DNA from 4 places in the Diaphorobacter sp. genome. Region 1 is predicted to be linked to each of the others. Evidence: predicted binding sites of a transcription regulator. Region 1 holds the regulator's gene; each other region holds the start of a gene.
The links. Region 1 encodes sigma-54, which starts transcription at its own class of promoters, with help from an activator protein. Its sites were predicted from a motif close to TGGCANGNAANCTGCTTT; they were not measured.

Region 1 (4,984 bases):
TGGCGCGGGGTGAACCAGATCTCCCAGGCCACGTCGGCGGCGGCGGCGTAGATGTCGTCCTCGCCGCGGTAGGGGCGCTCGGCCAGTTGCACCAGCACGCGCTGCGCCAGGCGGCTGTGCAGGTTCAGGCGCAGCGCGTCGCGCCAGGAGGCGCGCAGCAGCACGCCAGCGCGGCCGACCAGCAGGTCTTGCCCGGCCAGGCCGGTGAGGCCGTGCACTTCGTCGGCCAGATAGCCCTCGACGCCGGCGGCGCAGGGCAGAAACAGTTGCAGTTGGTTCATTGGGGCGGTGCAGCGCGCTGCAGCAGCAGCTGGCGCACGGGTTCTGGGATGGGCGCGGGCTTGCGCGCCGCGCGGTCGATAAAGACGATGCCGGTCTTGCCGCGCGCCACTTCGCGGCCCTGGGTTTTTTCGGTCAGGCAAAACACCAGGTCGAAGCCGTAGCGGTTGAAGTCCTGCGGCGTCATCTGCACGCGCAGCGTCTCGCCGTGAAAGGCCTCGGACTTGTACTGCGCCAGCATGTCGCCGACCACGGTGGCCAGGCCGGCCACGTCGGCCTCGGTGTAGCCCAGCGACTTGAAAAAGCGCACCCGCGCCTCGGACACCAGGCTGAGCAGCTGCGCGTTGTCCAGGTGACCGCCCTGGTTGACGTGGCTGATGTACACCTGCAGCTCGGTGCTGAAGCCGAAATGGGCGGGAAGATCGAAAACAATGCGTGCCATGGGTTTTTTGCTACTTTTTTAGAGGGCTTTGCGCAGGTTGGCCGGGGCGATCTTGAGCGCCTCGCGGTATTTGGCCACGGTGCGGCGCGCGCACTCGATGCCTTGCTCCTTGAGCATCTCGGCGATCTGGCTGTCCGACAGCGGCTTGTGCGGGTCTTCGGCGGTGACCAGCTGCTTGATCAGCGCGCGCACCGCCGTGCTGGAGGCATTGCCGCCCGTCTCGGTGCCCAGGCCCGAGCCGAAGAAGTATTTCAGCTCGTACGTGCCCTGGGGCGTGGCCATGTATTTGGCGGTGGTCACGCGGCTGATGGTGGACTCGTGCAGGCCCAGCTCGTCGGCAATGTCGCGCAGCACCAGCGGGCGCATGGCCAGCTCGCCGTGGGTGAAGAAGTTTTTCTGCCGCTCAACGATGGCGCGCGACACGCGCAAGATGGTGTCAAACCGCTGCTGGATGTTCTTGATGAACCAGCGCGCCTCCTGCAGGCGCTGCTGCAGCGCCTGGTGGCCTTCGCCCCGGCCACCGCGCAGGGCGCTGGCGTACACGTCGTGCACGCGCAGGCGCGGCATCACGTCGGGGTTGAGCTGCACGCTGAAGCTTTGCTGCGCGCCGCGGCCGGTCTTTTTGACGATCACGTCGGGCACGATGATGTGGCGGTCCACATCGGCAAAGCGCCGGCCGGGGCGCGGCTCCAGCCGGGCGATCAGCGCCATGGCGGCGCGGGTGCAGTCTTCGCCGCAGCCGCAGGCCTGCGACAGACGGCGCACGTCGCGCCTGGCCAGCAGGTCCAGCGGCTGGCGGCAGATGGCCAGCGCGGCCCGGACGACCTGCGGGTCGCCCTGCTCGTCCTGGTCCATGGCGTGCAGCTGCAGCGTCAGGCATTCGGCCAGGCTGCGCGCGCCCACGCCGGCGGGCTCCAGGCTTTGCAAAAGGCGCAGCGCCACCGTGAAGCGGTGCACCAGTTCATCGAGCTGCCCGGGGTCGTCGCTGCCCGCCAGGCTGGCGGCCAGGGATTCGAGCGGCTCGTCCAGGTAGCCGTCGTCGTTGAGGGATTCGATGAGAAAGCGCAGCGCCGCCATGTCCAGCTCGGACAGGCGCAGCGACAGCGCCTGGCGGTGCAGGTGGGCGGTGAGCGTCTCGTGGCCGTGGGCAAAATCTGCGGCGTCGGCCTCGTCGCCGTCTGCAGCGCTGGCGCCGTTGCGCGTGGGGGCATCGCCGCCCCATTCGGCGTCGTCGGGCGCCATGTCCAGGGCGCCGTCGCCTTCCCAGTCTGCGGGCTCGTCGGCCATGGCGTCAGCGGCGTCGGGGGCTGCGGGTTCAGCATCATTTTGGCCTTCAGCGCTTGTCTTGTCAGCGCTACCAGCTATTGAATATGTAGCATCTTCGGACTGGCGGTCATCCTCGCTCACGGGCGTGTCGGACTGCGGCAGGCCGAACTCTTCGCGCGGTGCCTCATCGAGCGCGCGCTCCAGAAAGGGGTTGTCGTCGAGCATCTGCTCGACTTCCTGCGACAGCTCCAGCGTGGACAGTTGCAACAGGCGAATGGACTGCTGCAGCTGCGGCGTGAGCGCCAGGTGCTGCGAGACGCGCAGGGACAGGCCGGGCTTCATGGCTGCGCGCCCGTCGCCGGGTCACTGCGGTTGCTGCGGCCCATGGGCTTCACTTGCGGCCTTCACATGCGGAAGTGCTCGCCCAGATAGACCCGGCGCACTTCCGCGTTGTCCACAATGTCCGACGGCGTGCCCCGCGCCAGCACCTGGCCATCGCTGATGATGAAGGCGTGGTCGCAGATGCCCAGCGTTTCGCGCACGTTGTGGTCGGTGATCAAGACACCGATGCCGCGCTCTTTCAAAAAACCGATGATGCGCTGGATCTCGATCACCGCGATCGGGTCGATGCCGGCAAAAGGCTCGTCCAGCAGGATGAAGCGCGGCTGCGTGGCCAGCGCGCGGGCAATCTCCACGCGCCGGCGCTCGCCGCCCGACAGTGCCAGCGCGGGTGACTTGCGCAGGTGATCCACGCGCAGCTCCTGCAGCAGCGCGGTGAGGCGGCGCTCCACTTCGGCGCGCGGCAGCGTCTGGCCGGCCTGGTCGGTCTGCAACTCCAGCACCGCGCGCACGTTGTCCTCGACGTTGAGCTTGCGGAAGATGGATGCCTCTTGCGGCAGATACGACAGCCCCAGGCGCGAGCGCCGGTGGATGGGCATGTTGGTCACGTCCTGCCCATCGATGCTGATCTGCCCGCCGTCGCAGGGCACCAGGCCCACGATCATGTAAAACGACGTGGTCTTGCCTGCGCCGTTGGGGCCCAGCAAGCCGACCACCTCGCCTTTTTGCACGGACAGCGACACGTCCTTGACCACCTTGCGGCTGCCGTAGGACTTTTGCAGGTGCAGCGCCTGCAGGCGGCTGGTTGCCGGCGCAGGCGCTTGGCCGGCAGGGGTTGCCGTGGACGCTGAAGGGGCGCGGACTTCGCTCACGGCCGCGCTCACTTGGCGCCGTCCAGGCGGGGGCTGGCGCGCAGCACCGGCGGCTCGGTACGCGCAGGCGGCGTTGCAGCGCCCGGTGCGGGCTCCTTGGGCGCGAGCACGGCGCGCACCCGCCCGCCAGGCGTGCCCGCGGCGGTGCCGGCGGGCGCGGTTTTCTGCCCGTCCACCGTGAACACGTCGGTAAGGTTGTTATAGACGATGAGCGCGCCGGTCAGCTCGTCGGTCAGCGTGGCCTCGCGATAGCGGCGCAGCTCGGCGCGGCGGATGAGCTTTACGTTGTCGGCGCGCCCGTCGTATTCGATGACCTCGCCCTCGCCCTCGACGAATTCATCGGGCGCGCCCGGCGGCGTATCGCGCTTTTGCCGGAAGAAGGCACGCTTGCCCGCCTCGGCCGTCACCACGCCGTACTGAAAGCCGTCGGCATCCTGGCGCACCTCCAGCTGCGCGCCGCGCAGCACGATGGTGCCCTTGGTCATGACCACGCGGCCGGTGAAAACGCTGGTCTGCTTGAGCTCGTCATGGCGCAGCGCATCGGCCTCGATGTTCATGGGCTTACCGCGGTCGGCTTTTTCAGCATGTGCGCCGGGCGCAAAGGCCAGCGCAAGGGTCAAGGCCAGGGCCAAAGCTTTACGCATTGAGAGGGTGGGCAGGCGGGTATTCATAGGGCACGATTCTTGCGGGCATTGTACTGACGCGCTGGAAAAGCAAGCAGCAGTTTTAGCGATCCGCTGGCGGGCACGCCGGATGCGGCAAATCACAACAAAAAACGCGCCACTGGGGCGCGTCTTGAATGGGAAAGCCAGAGGCCCCGTCAGCCCTTGCGCGCCAGCCCGGCCAGGTATTCCACCACCTGCAGCACGCTTTGCATGCTGCCGGCCATAGTGCCGTCGGTGTAGTAGCGGCCCGCCACGCCCATCGAGGGCACACCCTCCACCTGGTAGGCCTCTTGCAGTTGCGAGGCCTTGCGCACCTGGTTAGCCACGGTGAAGGAGGCATAGACCTCCTTGAACTTGGCCACGTCCACGCCTTGCTTGGCCACCCAGTCAAAGATCAGCTCGTCTTTGTTGAGCGGCTGGCGCTCCACATGCACAGCGCGGAACACCCGGGCGTGCAGCTCGGGCAGCTTGCCCATGCCTTCCAGCGTGTAGTACAGCTTTTGCTGCGGCACAAAACTGGAGTTGAAGGCCACCGGCACGCGGCGGATGTGCAGATCCTTGGGCGCGGCCTTGCTCCACGCTTCAAAGCTGGGCTCGAAGGTATTGCAGTGCGGGCAGCTGTACCAGAAGAACTCGATCACATCGATCTTGCCGGCGGGCGCTTCAGAGGCTGCGGGCTTGCTCAGCTTGGCGTAGTCCTTGCCTTCCTTGAACTGGCGCGGCTGCGCCAAGGCGGGTGTGGCAAGGGGCAGGCCCAGCGTGGCGGCGGTGGCCGCCGATGCGGCGGAGAGGGAAAACTCACGGCGTTTCATAGGTGGGTATGGCTTGGGTGACGATGGAGATGGTTGTGAGCGTGGCCAGGTGGCAAAAGTTCAGCGCTGCACGCGCACCAGTGCGGAATCCAGGCCGGCGCCGTCGAGTTTTTCCTTCAGCGATTCTGCATCGTCGCGCTTGGCAAACGGGCCTACGCGCACGCGAAACACCGTGCGGCCGTTTTGCTCGCGCTCGCTCACGCGGGCCTCCCAGCCCAGCATGGCCAGCTTGGCGCGCTGCGCGTCGGCATCTTGCTGCGTGCGAAACGCGCCGGCCTGCACGAAGTATTCAAACGGGTCTGCGCCCAC
Region 2 (4,984 bases), on a different contig from region 1:
CGTGGACCCCAACATGCGCGGCGGCATGGGTGGCGCCGAGGGCTACGGCGGCTTTGCCGAGGCTTTCGGGGACATCTTTGGCGACATGTTCGGCGGCGGGCGCGGGCGCGGCGGGCGCCAGGTCTATCGTGGCAACGACCTGTCGTACGCCATGGACATCACGCTGGAAGATGCCGCCCGGGGCAAAGAGGCGCAGATCCGCATCCCCAGCTGGGAGGGCTGCGACACCTGCCACGGCAGCGGCGCCAAGCCTGGCACCAGCGCCAAGACCTGCGGCACCTGCAGCGGCACCGGCACGGTGCAGATGCGCCAGGGCTTCTTCAGCGTGCAGCAGACCTGCCCGCACTGCCGCGGCACGGGCAAGATCATTCCCGAGCCCTGCACCGCCTGCCACGGCCAGGGCCGCATCAAGAAACAAAAGACGCTGGAGGTGAAGATTCCCGCCGGCATTGACGACGGCATGCGCATCCGCAGCACCGGCAACGGCGAGCCCGGCACCAACGGCGGCCCGCCAGGCGACCTGTACATCGAGATCCGCATCAAGAAGCACGACATCTTCGAGCGCGACGGCGACGACCTGCACTGCCAGGTGCCGGTCAGCTTCATCACCGCGGCGCTGGGCGGCGAGATCGAGGTGCCCACGCTGCAAGGCAAGGCCGCCATCGACATTCCCGAAGGCACGCAGGCCGGCAAGCAGTTCCGCCTGCGCGGCAAGGGCATCAAGGGGGTGCGCGCCAGCTACCCGGGCGACCTGTACTGCCACATCGTGGTCGAAACGCCGGTCAAGCTCACCGAGCACCAGCGCAAACTGCTGCGCGAGCTCGACGAGTCGCTGAAAAAAGGCGGGGCCAAGCACTCCCCCTCGACTGACAGCTGGACCGACAGGCTCAAGAGCCTCTTCAGCTGACCGCCTCAGCGACCCCTGCGTGCAACAACTGCGCAGGAATCCCGGGCACAACGGCACGCCATGCGTGCCGTTTTTTTTTGCAACCGCCCGATCCAGGCACCCGGAACATTGCAAAAACACGTAGCCCAATCGTCGGAAAAACTGACAACCGCCCACACGCAGCAGTGCAACTGCCTTGATTTTGAAAGGTTTTTTCTGGTGGCACCAAAAATGCTTTGATCAAGCACCAACCGCACAACCACCCCACCGCCATGAAAACCATCGCAGCCCTGATCCTCGCACTGGCGTCAGTGTGCGCCCAAGCCAGTGTGGTGCTTACCAATCCGTTCAACAACACCGCCGTGGGCCCGTTGGGTGAGTCCGACACCACCACCTACGGCCAGGTGTTCACCACGCCCGACGCCGTCAACACGGTGCTCGACAGCTTCAGCCTGATCGTGCGATCGTCCACTGCAGCCATCAGCAACCTGTACGCCGGCGTGGCCACCTGGGTCAATGGCGGGGCGGGCACAGCGGTGTTCACCTCTGCCCCGTTCAGCGGCAACTTTGCCGATTGGACCGAGGTGATCGTTGGCACCGGCGGCGTGGATCTGACGCCCGGCCAGGAATACGTGGCTTTTTTCAGCGCCTCGGGGCTGTTCGATGGCACTCCTGATGGCTTGGACGTGGGCCTGAGCGACGACAGCGAGACCCTGGGCTTTGTCTTTGACAACTCTGCTGGCGCCAGCCCGCTGCATGCGAACTGGGATGGCCGCGATGCATTTCGCAGCTTTCAACTGGCCGGCAGCATGGAGTTCAGCCCCCCATTGCAAGAAGTGCCCGAGCCCGCCAGCCTCGCGCTGCTGGGCGCAGGCCTGCTGGCTGCTGCCGCCGCGCGCAGGCGGCGAGGCACCGCAGACGCACGCGCCACTGAGCCCGCCTGACCGTCTGGCGGCCGCCCCAAGCGGTGCGCCAAGCCCGGATCGCCAGGCCGTGCCCGCCTTCTGACAGCGGCCCGGCGGCATTGAAGACATCGTGCAGCACGGCGTGGCGTGCGCACTGGACTTGCTGGGGCTGAACCACCCCCTGGCGCCGCGTTGGCAGGGCCTGGTGGCCTGAGAAGGTGGCAGCGCAACCGCCATGACTGCGCTTTGCGCCTTGATGGGACGCCTGATTGACCACATTTGCGCGCCCTGCTCGGCCACGCAGGACTCCTTCACACCTCCTGAGATAACTCCTAAATTCATAGCTGCCTACGCTTGCTGCACATAGGTCATAGTCCGATTTGATGCCTGATTTTTGACATGTTTGCCTGCACCAGGCCCTGGCAGCCGCTGCCACCGCGGCCTGATGCATGACCAGCGCCGAAAAACACAAGCCAAAACAGGCGCCAGTCTAGGCGTATCAAGCGCAAGCAGCTATCAAAATTGACTGCCATGCACCACCGCGGCCCGCGCGACTTCATGGCCCAGCTGGAAGCTGCGGGCGACCTGCGCCGCATTGCCCAGCCCGCGCCCCCACCTGGAGATAACCGCCCTGGCCGACCGCGTGGTGCGCGCGGGCAGCGCGGCGCTGCTGTTTGAAAACCCCACGGGCCACGCCATGCCGGTGCTGGCCAACCGGTTTGGCACCCCACCCGCGTGGCGCCTGCGCTGGGCGTGGCCGTTGGGGCCGACCGAGCCACCATTGCGGGCGCCATCACGCCCGTGCCCGACACGCCCGTGGTGCGCATCCGCAAGGCATGCCGCCACCGGCAAATGGCCCGGCGAAACCCGGCGCGCATGGGGCCGCCCCATGGCCATGGATGCCGCCGTGAGCCAGCGCATGAACGCGCTGGCGGACGGGCTGGCGGACATGCTGGGGCTGTAGCCGCCCGCCTGTCGCTACCCGGGCGCAAGGCTGTTACGCTGGGGGCTGACAGCAACCGCCTGACAACGTCCGCAAGGAGGCCCCATGTCCGTCAGCATCACCTTTCTGGGCGGCGCCGGCACCGTCACCGGCTCCAAGTACCTTGTGCGCCACGGCGGCCAGTCGCTGCTGGTGGACTGCGGGCTGTTCCAGGGCTACAAGCCGCTGCGGCTGCGCAACTGGCAACCGCTGCCGGTGGCGCCGCACGACATCGACGCCGTGCTGCTCACCCATGCCCACCTGGACCATTCTGGCTACCTGCCGCTGCTGGCCAAAAGCGGCTTTGGCGGCCCGGTGTTCTGCACCGCGGGCACGCGCGACCTGTGCGCCATCTTGCTGCCCGACAGCGGCCACCTGCAGGAAGAAGACGCGGCCTTCCTCAACCGGCACAAGCTCAGCAGGCACGAGACCGCCCTGCCCCTGTACACGCGGCTGGATGCGCAGCACTGCCTGTCGCTGCTGCAAGTGCGGCCCCTGCACCAGGCCTTCGAGCCGCTGCCCGGCTGGCGCGCCACCTTCCAGAGCGCGGGCCACATCCTGGGGGCGGCCAGCGTGCTGCTGGAGGTGGGCGACCGGCGCATTCTGTTCTCGGGCGACCTGGGCCGTCCGGACGATCTGCTGATGCACGCGCCCGACGCGCCCCCTGCCGCCGACACGGTGCTCATCGAATCCACTTACGGCGACCGCAGCCACCCGCCCGGCACGGTGCTGGACGAGCTGGGCCCCGCCCTGGCACGCCTGGCCGCGCGCGGCGGCGTGGCGGTGGTGCCGGTGTTTGCCGTGGGGCGCGCGCAAACGGTGATGTATGCCATTGCCCAGCTGAAAAGCCGCGGCGAGCTGCCTGCGGGCCTGCGCGTGTTTCTGGACAGCCCCATGGCCGTCAGCGCCACGCAGCTGTGCCAGGACCACCTGCGCGAGATGCGCCTGACCCGCCCCGAACTGCACGCCATGGCCCGCGGCACCACACTGGTGCACAGCGTGGACGAATCCAAGGCGCTGGCGGCGCTGCACGGGCCGCGCGTGATTCTGTCGGCCAGCGGCATGGCCACCGGCGGGCGCGTGCTGCACCACCTGGCGCTGTACGCGGGCGACCACCGCAACATGATCGTGCTCACCGGCCACCAGGCGGGCGGCACGCGCGGCGCGCGCATCGCCGCGGGCGAAAAGAGCATCCGCATCCACGGCCGCGAAGTGCCCATCCGCGCCGAGGTGGTGCAGCTGGCCACCGCATCGGCCCATGCCGACGGTGACCAGCTGCTGGCCTGGCTGCGCGCCATGCCCAGCACGCCCCGGCAGGTGTACGTGGTGCACGGCGAACTGCCCGCCGCCGACATGCTGCGCCAGCGCATCGAACACGCCCTGGGCTGGCCCGCAGAGGTGCCCGAGCATGGCGACAGCGTGACGCTCTGAATTGGGGGCAAGGGTTGTGGCGGGTGGTCAGGGAAGTCCACCGCGCCACCGTCATTGCCGCGAAGGCGGGAATCCACCCACCCCGCCATCTGGCAAAGTATCCATCGCGCATGGCGATGGCAGATAAAGCCGTTCAAGGGGAAAATACACGCATTGCTCGCCAAACGAGAAGCCCTTCCCCTGATGAAAAGCTCCGAGCGCAGTTTTGCGCGCCGTATCGACCTGACCTCGCTGCAACTGTTCGTCGCCGTGTGCGAACTGGGCAGCATCGGCCGCGCGGCCGAGCGCGAGTTCATTGCCGCATCGGCCGTCAGCAAGCGCCTGTCCGACCTGGAAGCCGCGGTGGACACGCAGCTGCTGTACCGCCACAGCCGCGGCGTGACGCTGACCCCCGCTGGCGAAAGCCTGCTGCACCACGCGCGCAACGTGCTGTTCGGGCTGGAGCGCATGCAGGGCGAACTGAGCGAATACGCCGACGGCGTGCGCGGCCATGTGCGCATGCACGCCAACATCTCGGCCATCGTGCAGTTTTTGCCCGAAGACCTGGGCGCCTTTGCACGCGCCCACAGCCAGATCAAGATCGACCTGCAAGAGCACCTGTCGCCCGCCGTGCTGCACGCGGTGCACGAAGGCGCGGCCGACCTGGGCATCTGCAATGTTCCGGCCGCGGCCGCCCACGAAGGGCTGCAAAGCCGCCCCTACCGCAGCGACCGCCTGGTGCTGGTCGTGCCGCAAACCCACGCCCTGTCTGCGCGAGACGCTATCCAGTTTGATGAAGTG
Region 3 (4,984 bases), on a different contig from region 1:
CAAGGAGCCGCTGGCGCTGTTTCGCGCGCCCGGTGGCAAGACATCGGCGCGTCTGCTGCAGGTAGGCAAATCATGTGGCTACACCCATGTGGGGTGGACGCCCGCTGGCTTTCTGGGCGACGAGCTGCCCAGCGAGGGTTACAGCAACAAGGCCTTGCTCGATCAGGCCCTGCGCACCATACGCGACGGAGACATCCTGCTGGCGCACCTGGGCATCTGGTCGCGCAAAGACCCCTGGGCGCCAGCCGTCCTGGAGCCCTTGATCAAGGGATTGAAAGAGCGCGGCCTGTGTTTTCGCACCTTGCGTGAGCACCCCCAATACGGAACGACACTCGGACAAAAGTGACATAGCCCGCAGCTATGCTGGCGGCTGCCGAACGCAATGCGATGGTGAATTCATGCCAGGTCTGACCCAGTTATTCGATAGTGCCCAGCAATGGCTGTTTGAGGTGCTGGTGCAGCCAGCGCTATTCACCCTCGGGTTGGCCAATGTGCTCGAGGACGGCTACGCCGCCACGGGTTGGCTGCTGGTCGGCCTGTTGCAGCTGACGGTGATGCTGGCGGTGATCGCCCCTCTGGAGCGTTGGCGGCCGGTAGAGCCGCTGCGCGATTTGGCCGCCGTACGGGTGGACATCATCTACACCCTCATACATCGGCTGGGCTTGTTCCGCCTGGCACTGTTCTTCGCCACCGAGCCACTATGGAATGCGCTGTTCGGGACTCTGCGCACGCATGGGTGGCAGACCATCCAGCTCGATGCCATCTGGCCCGGGGTGACAGACCTGCCTCTGGTCAGCCTGCTGCTGTACCTGTTGGTGTTCGACCTGGTGGACTACTGGATCCACCGGGGGCAGCACCGCTTTGAGTGGTGGTGGCGCCTGCATTCGCTGCATCATTCACAGCGGCAGATGACGATGTGGAGCGACAGCCGCAATCACTTGCTGGACGACCTGCTGCGCGACGCCATCCTTGTCGTCGTGGCGCAGTGCATTGGAGTGGCGCCGGGGCAGTTTGTAGCCATTGTGGCGCTCACCCAGCTCAGCGAGAACCTGCACCACGCCAACCTGCGCCTTTGGTTTGGCAGGGTGGGTGAACGCCTGTGGGTCAGCCCGCGTTTTCACCGTATGCACCACGCCATAGGCCTGGGCGATGCGTCCTCGGCGCTCGCGATGCAACCGCGTGCGGGCGTTCTGCGAGGCCACAATTTTGGCGTGCTGCTGCCCTGGTGGGATATGTGCTTTGGCACCGCCAACTTTGACCACCGCTACGAGCCCACCGGCGTGCGCGACCAGATACAGCCCGGCCCCGACGGCCGTGTGCGCGACTACGGCAGGGGTTTCTGGGCCCAGCAGTGGCGCGGACTGCAGCGCCTGGCAGGACGCGCCTGAGCCTGCAGGTTTTCAGGCAATGCCGCTATGCTCGCGTGCATGGGGCCTCTGATTGATTCCTTCTGGCGTGCGGCGGCTTATTGCCTGATTCCGCGCGTCATCACGCTGTCGCTGCTGCCGCTGGTCTTGATCACCCTGGTGGGCGTTGGCGGCGGTTATCTGTTTTGGGCCGACGCCGTCGCGTGGATGCAGGCCGTGCTGGAAGGCGCCAGCTGGCTGGAACCCTTGTGGAGCTGGCTGCACCTCTTCGGGGCCGACAACTTGCCGGTGGCGCTGGCGCCGCTATTGGTGTTGATGCTGGCCACGCCGTTGATCGTCATCGGCTGCGTGCTGGCGGTGGCTATGTTGATGGCACCAGCGATGGTGACGTTGGTGGCGCAGCGGCGCTTTGCCCTGTTGCAGCGCAAGCGCGGCGGCTCTTTGGTGGCCAGCGTGCTGTGGTCTCTGGGGGCGACAGCAGCAGCCCTGATCGCCCTAGTGCTCTCGATGCCGCTATGGCTGATACCGCCGCTGGTGCTGGTGCTGCCGCCGCTGATCTGGGGCTGGCTAACCTACCGCGTCATGGCGTTTGACGCATTGGCCGAACACGCCAGCAAGGCCGAGCGGCAGGAGATTTTCCAGCGACATCAGCTCAGCTTGTTGACCATCGGCGTGCTGACCGGTTTTCTGGGCGCCGCGCCCAGCATCGTCTGGGCGTCGGGGTTGGTGTTCGCGGCCGCGTTTTTCGTACTGGTGCCGCTGGCCATCTGGATCTACACACTGGTATTTGCCTTCGCCTCGCTGTGGTTCACCCACTTTTGTCTGGCAGCACTTCAGCAACTACGTGCGCAGCGCGGCGAGGTTCCGCCAGAATCCGGCCCTTCGGCGCTCGCGCCGCCCTCCTCAGAACCGCATCCCTCATGACCCCCACTTTTGGCCTCATCATCGTTGGCGACGAAATCCTCTCGGGCAAGCGCGCGGACAAGCATCTGCCCAAAGTCATCGAATTGTTGTCCGCCCGCGGCCTGGCGCTGACCTATGCCGACTACGTGGGCGACGACCGCCCGCGCATCACCGGCGCGCTGCAGCGCGCGTTTGCCTCGTCAGACATCGTCTTCAGCTGCGGCGGTATCGGCGCCACGCCCGACGACCACACGCGCCAATGTGCCGCCGCCGCGCTGCAGCGCCCGCTGGTGCTGCATCCCCGGGCCAAGGCGCTGATCACCGAGCGCATGCAGGAAGTGGCGCGCGAGCAGGGCGAGGCTTTCGACCCTGACCGCCCCGACAACCTGCACCGGCTCAACATGGGCGTTTTCCCCGAAGGCGCGCGCATCATCCCCAACCCGTACAACAAAATTCCTGGTTTTTCATGCGATGGCCCGGGGGGCGGCATGGTGCACTTCGTGCCTGGCTTTCCGGTCATGGCCTGGCCGATGATGGAGTGGGTGCTGGAGCACTACTGCGCCCAGTGGTTCAATCGCCAGCCTCGGATGGAGCACTCGGTGGTGCTCTATGGCGCCATGGAGGCAGCGCTCACGCCTCTCATGGAGCGCATCGAGGCCCGGCACCCTGGCATCAAGGTTTTCAGCCTGCCCAGCGTGGATCACCCTGTGCACGGCAGACATGTGGAGCTGGGCGTCAAGGGCGCAGCGGCCCTGGTGCCGGCCGCGTGGCAGGAATTGCACCAGGCGCTGCACCAAACAGGTGCAAGCATGGGCCCTGAAATGGTGCGTCATTTGTAAGAGAGGCTGCCACATGGAATCCCGCACGCGATTGGTGCAGCGATTGGGGTACGCTGCGGCAGCCTGCTGCAGCGGCCTGAGTGCAAGACTCTGTGCGCACCATGCTGGCATGCAAACTGCTTTTGTTTGCGCATCATTGTTGATGAGCACTTCTACCCCTGGAGAACCCTGATGGCCAAGACCGTTGCAGACGTGATGAACATGGTGAAGGACAACGAAGTCAAATTTGTGGACTTCCGCTTCACCGACACCCGCGGCAAAGAGCAGCACGTGACCGTGCCCGTTTCCCACTTCGACGAAGACAAGTTTGCCTCCGGCCACGCGTTCGACGGCTCGTCCGTCGCGGGCTGGAAGGGCATCGAGGCGTCGGACATGCTGCTCATGCCCGACCCGAACACCGCCAACATCGACCCGTTTTTTGAAGAAACCACGCTGATCCTGTCCTGCGACGTGGTCGAGCCCGCCGACGGCAAGGCCTATGACCGCGATCCGCGCTCCATCGCCAAGCGCGCCGAGGCGTATCTGAAGGCCTCTGGCATCGGCGACACGGCCTACTTCGGCCCCGAGCCCGAGTTCTTCATCTTTGACGGCGTGCGCTGGAGCACCGAGCCCCAGAACACCTTCTACGAGATCGAGGAATACGAAGCCCCTTGGAACACCGGCACCAAGTTCGATAGCGGCAACCGCGGCCACCGCCCCACCACCAAGGGCGGCTACTTCCCGGTGCCGCCGGTGGACAGCACGCAGGACATGCGTGCCGAAATGTCCCTGATCCTCGAATCCCTGGGCATCCCGGTCGAGGTGTTTCACCACGAGGTGGCTGGCGCCGGCCAAAACGAGATTGGCACCCGGTTCAGCACGCTGGTGCAGCGCGCCGACTGGACCATGCTGCAAAAGTATGTGATCCACAACGTGGCCAACGCCTATGGCAAGACCGCCACCTTCATGCCCAAGCCCTACCACGGCGACAACGGCTCGGGCATGCATGTGCACCAGTCCATCTGGAAGGACGGCAAGAACCTGTTTGCCGGTGATGGCTACGCCGGCCTGTCGGACTTTGCGCTGTACTACATCGGCGGCATCATCAAGCACGCCCGTGCCCTGAACGCCATCACCAACCCCGGCACGAACAGCTACAAGCGCCTGGTGCCGCACTTCGAGGCGCCAGTCAAGCTGGCGTACTCGGCCAAGAACCGCTCCGCGTCCATCCGCATCCCGTTCGTGGCCAACCCCAAGGGCCGCCGCGTTGAAGCGCGCTTCCCCGATCCGCTGATGAATCCCTACCTGGGCTTCGCGGCGCTGCTGATGGCCGGCCTGGACGGCGTGGAAAACAAGATCCACCCGGGCGAAGCCGCCACCAAGGATCTGTACCACCTGCCGCCCGAAGAAGACAAGCTGGTGCCCACCGTGTGCCACAGCCTCGATCAGGCGCTGGAAGCGCTGGACAAGGATCGCGCCTTCCTGACCAAGGGCGGCGTGTTCACCGACTCCATGCTCGACGCCTACATCGAGCTGAAGATGACCGAAGTCACCCGCTTTCGCATGGCGGTGCACCCCGTCGAGTTCGACATGTACTACTCGCTGTGACGGCACGGGGCGCGCGCCCCGCGGCATGTACCCAGGCGGCTTCGGCCGCCTTTTTTGTTGATGCGTATGCTTTCCCACATACCCCGCCGGCCTGCAATTGGCGCCACGCAATGATTGGGAGATACTCACCGGCGTCGCGCATGCGCCCACGCATGCCCTATGAGGAATTCGATGAAACGCACCTTGTTCGCCCTGACCGTCATTGCCGCCGCGCTGCAGCCCGCCTGGGCGCAAGACCGTATCTACCGCTGCGGCAATGAATACACCAACAACGCCGCCCAGGCCAAA
Region 4 (4,984 bases), on a different contig from region 1:
CAGGACGCACGCGCCAAGGAGGGCCTTCGCCAGAAGGGCGCTGCAGCAGCACAAGCCGCCGATGCCGCCGTGCTGGCCGAGCTGAGGCCCGGCCAGTCCGTCGAGCTGCTCAAAGAGCTGCACATCCTCACGCGCGAGGGGCGGCTCAACCAGGACTCGCGGCGCAAGCTCAAGCAGGTCTATCACCTGTACCAGTTCATCGAGCCGCTGCTCAGCGAACTGTCGGCCGACGGCCACGCGCCGCTGCTGGCCGACCACGGCGCGGGCAAGTCCTACCTGGGCTTCATCCTGTACGACCTGTTCTTCAAATCGCTGGGGCGCGGCGAGATCTACGGCATCGAGTGGCGGGCCGACCTGGTACAGCGCTCGCGCGAGCTGGCGCAGCGCCTGGGTTTTGAGCGCATGCACTTCTTCGACATGTCGGTGGCAGACGCCGCAGGCGCGGCCGAGCTGCCCGAGCGCTTCGACATCGTGACCGCGCTGCACGCCTGCGACACCGCCACTGACGACGCCATCGACTTCGGCCTGCGCAAACAGGCACGCGCCATGGTGCTGGTGCCCTGCTGCCAGGCCGAGGTGGCGGCCTGCCTGCGCAGCACCAAGGCGCTGAGCCTGTCGCGCACGCCGCTGGCCGAGCTATGGCGCCACCCCATCCACACCCGCGAGCTGGGCAGCCAGATCACCAACGTGCTGCGCTGCCTGCACCTGGAGGCCAGCGGCTACCAGGTGACGGTGACCGAGCTGGTCGGCTGGGAGCACAGCCTGAAAAACGAGCTGATCCTGGCCCGCCACACCGGCCAGAAAAAACGCAGCGCCCGCGAGCGGCTGGCCGCCATCCTGGACGAGTTCGGGCTGACGCAGGCGCTGGGTGCGCGTTTTGGGATTTGTCAAAATTGATAGCTGCCAGCGTTTGATTTGTCTGGGCTAGAGCCGGTTTTTGCATAAATTCAAATGCTGCGGCAAGCCTCTCACCCTGTACCAAAGCGCTCCCTGTTCATTCCCGTGAAAAAGGGAGCACACCGCCCGCCTTGCGTGCGCCGCGCGCTGAGTTGCAGACCGACAGCAGCCAGCCCATGCCGATGGCCAGCACCACGGACGTGATCTCTGCCGTGCGGGTGGGCAGGTAGCGCTGCGCCCATTCGCAGGCCAATGCCAACGCTGCCGTGCAGACGGTCATGCCCCCCAGCAAGGCGCCGTTGCGCACCGTGCTCCAGACGATCGCGCCAAAGCACAGGCATTCAAACGCGCGCGCCGGGATTGCAGACTGCACCCAGGTAGAGAGCGACGAGGCAAATGGCATCCAGGCCATGTCGGTTGGCGGAGTGCGCCATGCCCAGGGCCATATCGCGTCTAGCAGGAAAGTGGCCAGCGCCACCCACGCCGTGGCCGCCCAGCGCGCACCCGGGGCCCAGGTGTCAAACCAGCGCCACAGCAACCAGCCGCCCGCGATGCCCAGCACCACCGCCATGCCCGGCGACTGGCCCACAACCAGGAACTTGCCCGCCAGCACCGCCACCGTGGCCGCCAGTGCCAGCGCCCGCGCGCGGTGCGCCAGCCGGGCACTGCGGGCCAGGTGCGCAGCGGCCGACAAGCCGATCACCGCCATGCCCGCATGCGTCAGCATGCGCCGCGGCTGCCACAGGTCTTGCTGCCACAGCGACTTGATGTGGCGCGCCACCGAAGAAACGTCCAGCGTGGGGATCAGCGGATACAGCTCGGCGACGCCCCACAGTGCGACCAGCACCAGGGTAAACCGGTCTGCGTCGGCCCAGCCCTGGTGCCGGACCAGCAGGTGCCCCACACGCCACCGTGCGGCAAAACCGGCGCCCCAGCCCAGCACGAAGCCCGCCATGTTGAAGATCACATCCGAGAGGGCAGGGGTGCGCGGCAGGTATTTTTGCAGCCACTGCAGCACGCCGGCCAACACCAGCGCCGCCGCCAGCCAGCCAGCAAAAAATATCCACCAGCGCCCACGCGCCTGCGCGGCCCAGCCCAGCAGGACGCCCATAGGCGCAAACAAAATGACGTTCTCGACCAGATCTACCAGCCCGACGCGGCCGCGCCAGACAAAGGCCTGCGGCGCAATAAAGTTCCACTGAAAAGGAAACAGCGAGCCGTAAACAATCAGCAATACAACCAGCGCCAGCGCCGCCGGGAGGCTGCGCGAGCGGTCATCTGCAGGTTTCATGGGCGCCTTGCTGAGTGCGGGGTTGGACCATGTTACCCAGCCCAGCAAGTAACGCACGGGCCATTGCGGCGGCGCGGCCTTGCAATGCACGACAGCACAGGCGCCGTCAATCACCCGCCCGGCGTTTGCGTGCGACAACGCAGCCCAGCAATGCCACGCCGATCAGCGCCAGCGATGCCGGCTCGGGCACCGGGTTGCCGGGCTCCAGGGCTTCGGTGGTGCGTATCCCGAACGTGAAACCGTGCCAGGTCTCAGGCGTGGGCACAGTCCAGGAAAAACTGGAGAACGTACCTAGAAACTGAATGGTGCCGTGGCCTTCCGTGCCGCGCAGGATGTCGCCAGGCAACTGTGTCAGACTGGTGCCGGATCCGCCCCAATAGCCGACACCCTGGCTGACGATGGCAAAGGGTGCGTCAAAGTCGTAAGTGGTGGGCACATTGGGCTGGCCCAGGCTGACGATGGCCATGACCGGGTCTTTGATGGGGGCAGACAGGGTGACCGTGTAGATCTGGCTCTGACCACCGCTCAACTGGAGGATGTCCGGGGTGGGCGGCGCGTTGTCAACCTGGGCGCTGACGTAGGGGGTGGCGGGGTTCCAGTAGTTGGTTCCACCGATTGTCTGGGCGCCATACAGGTTGCCAGGGGCTCCGCTGGCGAAGGTGGCGCTGAATCCCACGTTGACGGTCGAGGCGTCGGGCAACGTGATCACGCCCGACGCTGTGCCGCCCGCGATGTTTGCGGCGGTCCAGTCAACATAGTGGTAAGGCGCGGCCGATGCGTTGAAGGCGGCTGCCAGGCCACAAGCCAATAGCGTCAAATGCACTGGGTGCGGAATGTAAGGGCGTCGCATGGCGGGTTGCTCCAGAAAGCGGTTGAGGGGCACAGCCCTGCGAAGCACTTTTCAGGCCACGCGCCTATCGCATTGATTTCATTGGCGAATGCTTGTGATTTTCAGACGTGCAGTAAAAGAAGCCGACACCCCAGATGGCGGTCGACTGGGTCGGATGAGGGTTTGATTTGAGTTGACAGGATGCGTCAATACGGTGTGGGCTGTATCAAAATCAATAGCTGTCAGCGCTTGCTACAAAAAGGCTGGGGGCACTTTTTTCTAGTGGCCGTTGCATCACCTGCGCTGACAGCGGTTCAGAACAGCGGCGCGGCTTACTTCATGGTGATGGTGGTGTTCACCCCGTCGCTGCTGCAGGGCGAATCGAACACATGGAACGCAGTCCGGTAAGCCTATCGGCAACCCGCCTGTCGTGATGTTCAACCCCTTGGGCAGGGCGTTGGTGGGGGCGTTGCTGGCGTTTTTAATAGGGGTCATTAATAGGGGTCAGATTCCAATTAAAATCGCCCCCCGCTTTGCCCCGAGGAATTCGCCATGGCCCGACTGCCCCGTCTCACTGTGGCGGGTTACCCGCACCACGTCATCCAGCGCGGCAACAACCGCCAGCCTATCTTTGTCGATCTGCAAGACTTTGAGACCATGCTGGCGCTGCTGACCGACAACGCGCAAAAGTCTGGCGTTGCCGTCCATGCCTACGTGCTCATGGATAACCACTTTCACCTGCTGGCCACGCCCGCCACGGCCGATGGCCTGCCGCAGATGATGCAAGCCGTGGGCCGCAGCTATGTGCGCTACTTCAACGACCGCCACGGCCGCAGCGGCACGTTGTGGGAGGGGCGCTACCGCTCGACGCTGATCGACTCCGAGCGTTACCTGCTGGCCTGCATGGCCTACATCGACCTCAACCCCGTGCGCGCCGGCATGGTGGCGCAGCCGCAGGCCTGGCCCTGGTCAAGTCATACCCACTACCTGGGCCAGCGCAGCGACAAGCTGGTCACGCCGCACGCGCTGTATTGGTCATTGGGCAACACGCCTTTTGCACGCGAGGCCGCCTACGCCGCGCTGGTGCATGCAGGCATTGCCGGCGCCGATCAGGCCGCGCTGACCGACGCCACGCTGCGTGGCTGGGCGCTGGGCGATGCGGATTTTGTGGCCGAGTTACAAAAAAAATCGCCACGCCGCGTTACCAAGGCACGGCCAGGCCGGCCCGTTGCCGCACCCAAAAATTAAGGCTAAATAGGCTTTCAACCCTTGCGTATCAAGCGCTAGAGGCTATTAAATTTGATATGTCCCCAATTTAAGAAAAGCATAAAAATGCGTCAATTAATTGGAATCTGACCCCCATTAAAGTGCTTGCGTGCCGGGGTGGCGTTGCTCTACGCTTGCGTTCCCAGTGATTTTTTGAGGAAGCGCGCCATGACCAAGGCTGCCGAAATTCAGCACCTGCAACAGCACGGCCTGTATGCATCCAGCAATGAACATGATGCCTGTGGCCTGGGCTTCGTGGCTCACATCAAGGGCGAAAAGCGGCACGACATCGTGACCGGCGCGCTCAAGATTCTGGAGAACCTGGACCACCGCGGCGCCGTGGGTGCCGACAAGCTGATGGGCGACGGCGCGGGCATCCTGATCCAGATTCCCGACCAGCTGTACCGTGAAGAAATGGCGAAGCAGGGGGTCGAGCTGCCGCCTGCCGGCGAATATGGCGTGGGCATGATCTTCTTGCCCAAGGAGCACGCCAGCCGCCTGGCCTGCGAGCAGGAGATGGAGCGCGCCATCAAGGCCGAGGGTCAGGTACTGCTGGGCTGGCGCGACGTGCCGGTCAATCTGGACATGCCGATGTCGCCCACGGTGCGCGAAAAGGAACCCATCCTGCGCCAGGTGTTCATTGGCCGCGGCTCCGATGTCATCGTGCAGGACGCGCTGGAGCGCAAGCTGTACGTGATCCG

Region 2: the regulator sigma-54 is predicted to act here: its motif matches at 1,107-1,124, upstream of AB7E35_RS12595 (PEP-CTERM sorting domain-containing protein).
Region 3: the regulator sigma-54 is predicted to act here: its motif matches at 3,215-3,232, upstream of glnA (type I glutamate--ammonia ligase).
Region 4: the regulator sigma-54 is predicted to act here: its motif matches at 3,080-3,097, upstream of AB7E35_RS14245 (PEP-CTERM sorting domain-containing protein).

What each region holds. Positions count from the first base shown of each region.
Region 1 is NZ_JBFWLZ010000014.1:27,044-32,027, reverse strand. Features, by position in the region: gene AB7E35_RS07010 (THUMP domain-containing class I SAM-dependent RNA methyltransferase) at 1-281, opposite strand, end outside; gene AB7E35_RS07005 (acyl-CoA thioesterase) at 278-721, opposite strand; gene AB7E35_RS07000 (RNA polymerase factor sigma-54) at 740-2,329, opposite strand; gene lptB (LPS export ABC transporter ATP-binding protein) at 2,392-3,123, opposite strand; gene lptA (lipopolysaccharide transport periplasmic protein LptA) at 3,207-3,869, opposite strand; gene AB7E35_RS06985 (thiol:disulfide interchange protein DsbA/DsbL) at 4,019-4,675, opposite strand; gene AB7E35_RS06980 (SPOR domain-containing protein) at 4,736-4,984, opposite strand, start outside.
Region 2 is NZ_JBFWLZ010000041.1:4,728-9,711, forward strand. Features, by position in the region: gene dnaJ (molecular chaperone DnaJ) at 1-907, shown strand, start outside; gene AB7E35_RS12595 (PEP-CTERM sorting domain-containing protein) at 1,159-1,830, shown strand; partial or broken gene AB7E35_RS12600 (3-octaprenyl-4-hydroxybenzoate decarboxylase) at 2,323-2,550, shown strand; gene AB7E35_RS12605 (MBL fold metallo-hydrolase) at 2,840-4,204, shown strand; gene AB7E35_RS12610 (LysR family transcriptional regulator) at 4,388-4,984, shown strand, end outside.
Region 3 is NZ_JBFWLZ010000002.1:2,508-7,491, forward strand. Features, by position in the region: gene AB7E35_RS00915 (polysaccharide deacetylase family protein) at 1-346, shown strand, start outside; gene AB7E35_RS00920 (sterol desaturase family protein) at 399-1,388, shown strand; gene AB7E35_RS00925 (EI24 domain-containing protein) at 1,416-2,291, shown strand; gene AB7E35_RS00930 (competence/damage-inducible protein A) at 2,288-3,109, shown strand; gene glnA (type I glutamate--ammonia ligase) at 3,281-4,696, shown strand; gene AB7E35_RS00940 (hypothetical protein) at 4,868-4,984, shown strand, end outside.
Region 4 is NZ_JBFWLZ010000061.1:2,257-7,240, reverse strand. Features, by position in the region: gene AB7E35_RS14255 (class I SAM-dependent methyltransferase) at 1-897, shown strand, start outside; gene AB7E35_RS14250 (VanZ family protein) at 995-2,188, opposite strand; gene AB7E35_RS14245 (PEP-CTERM sorting domain-containing protein) at 2,295-3,038, opposite strand; gene AB7E35_RS14240 (REP-associated tyrosine transposase) at 3,570-4,265, shown strand; partial or broken gene AB7E35_RS14235 (glutamate synthase central domain-containing protein) at 4,452-4,984, shown strand, end outside.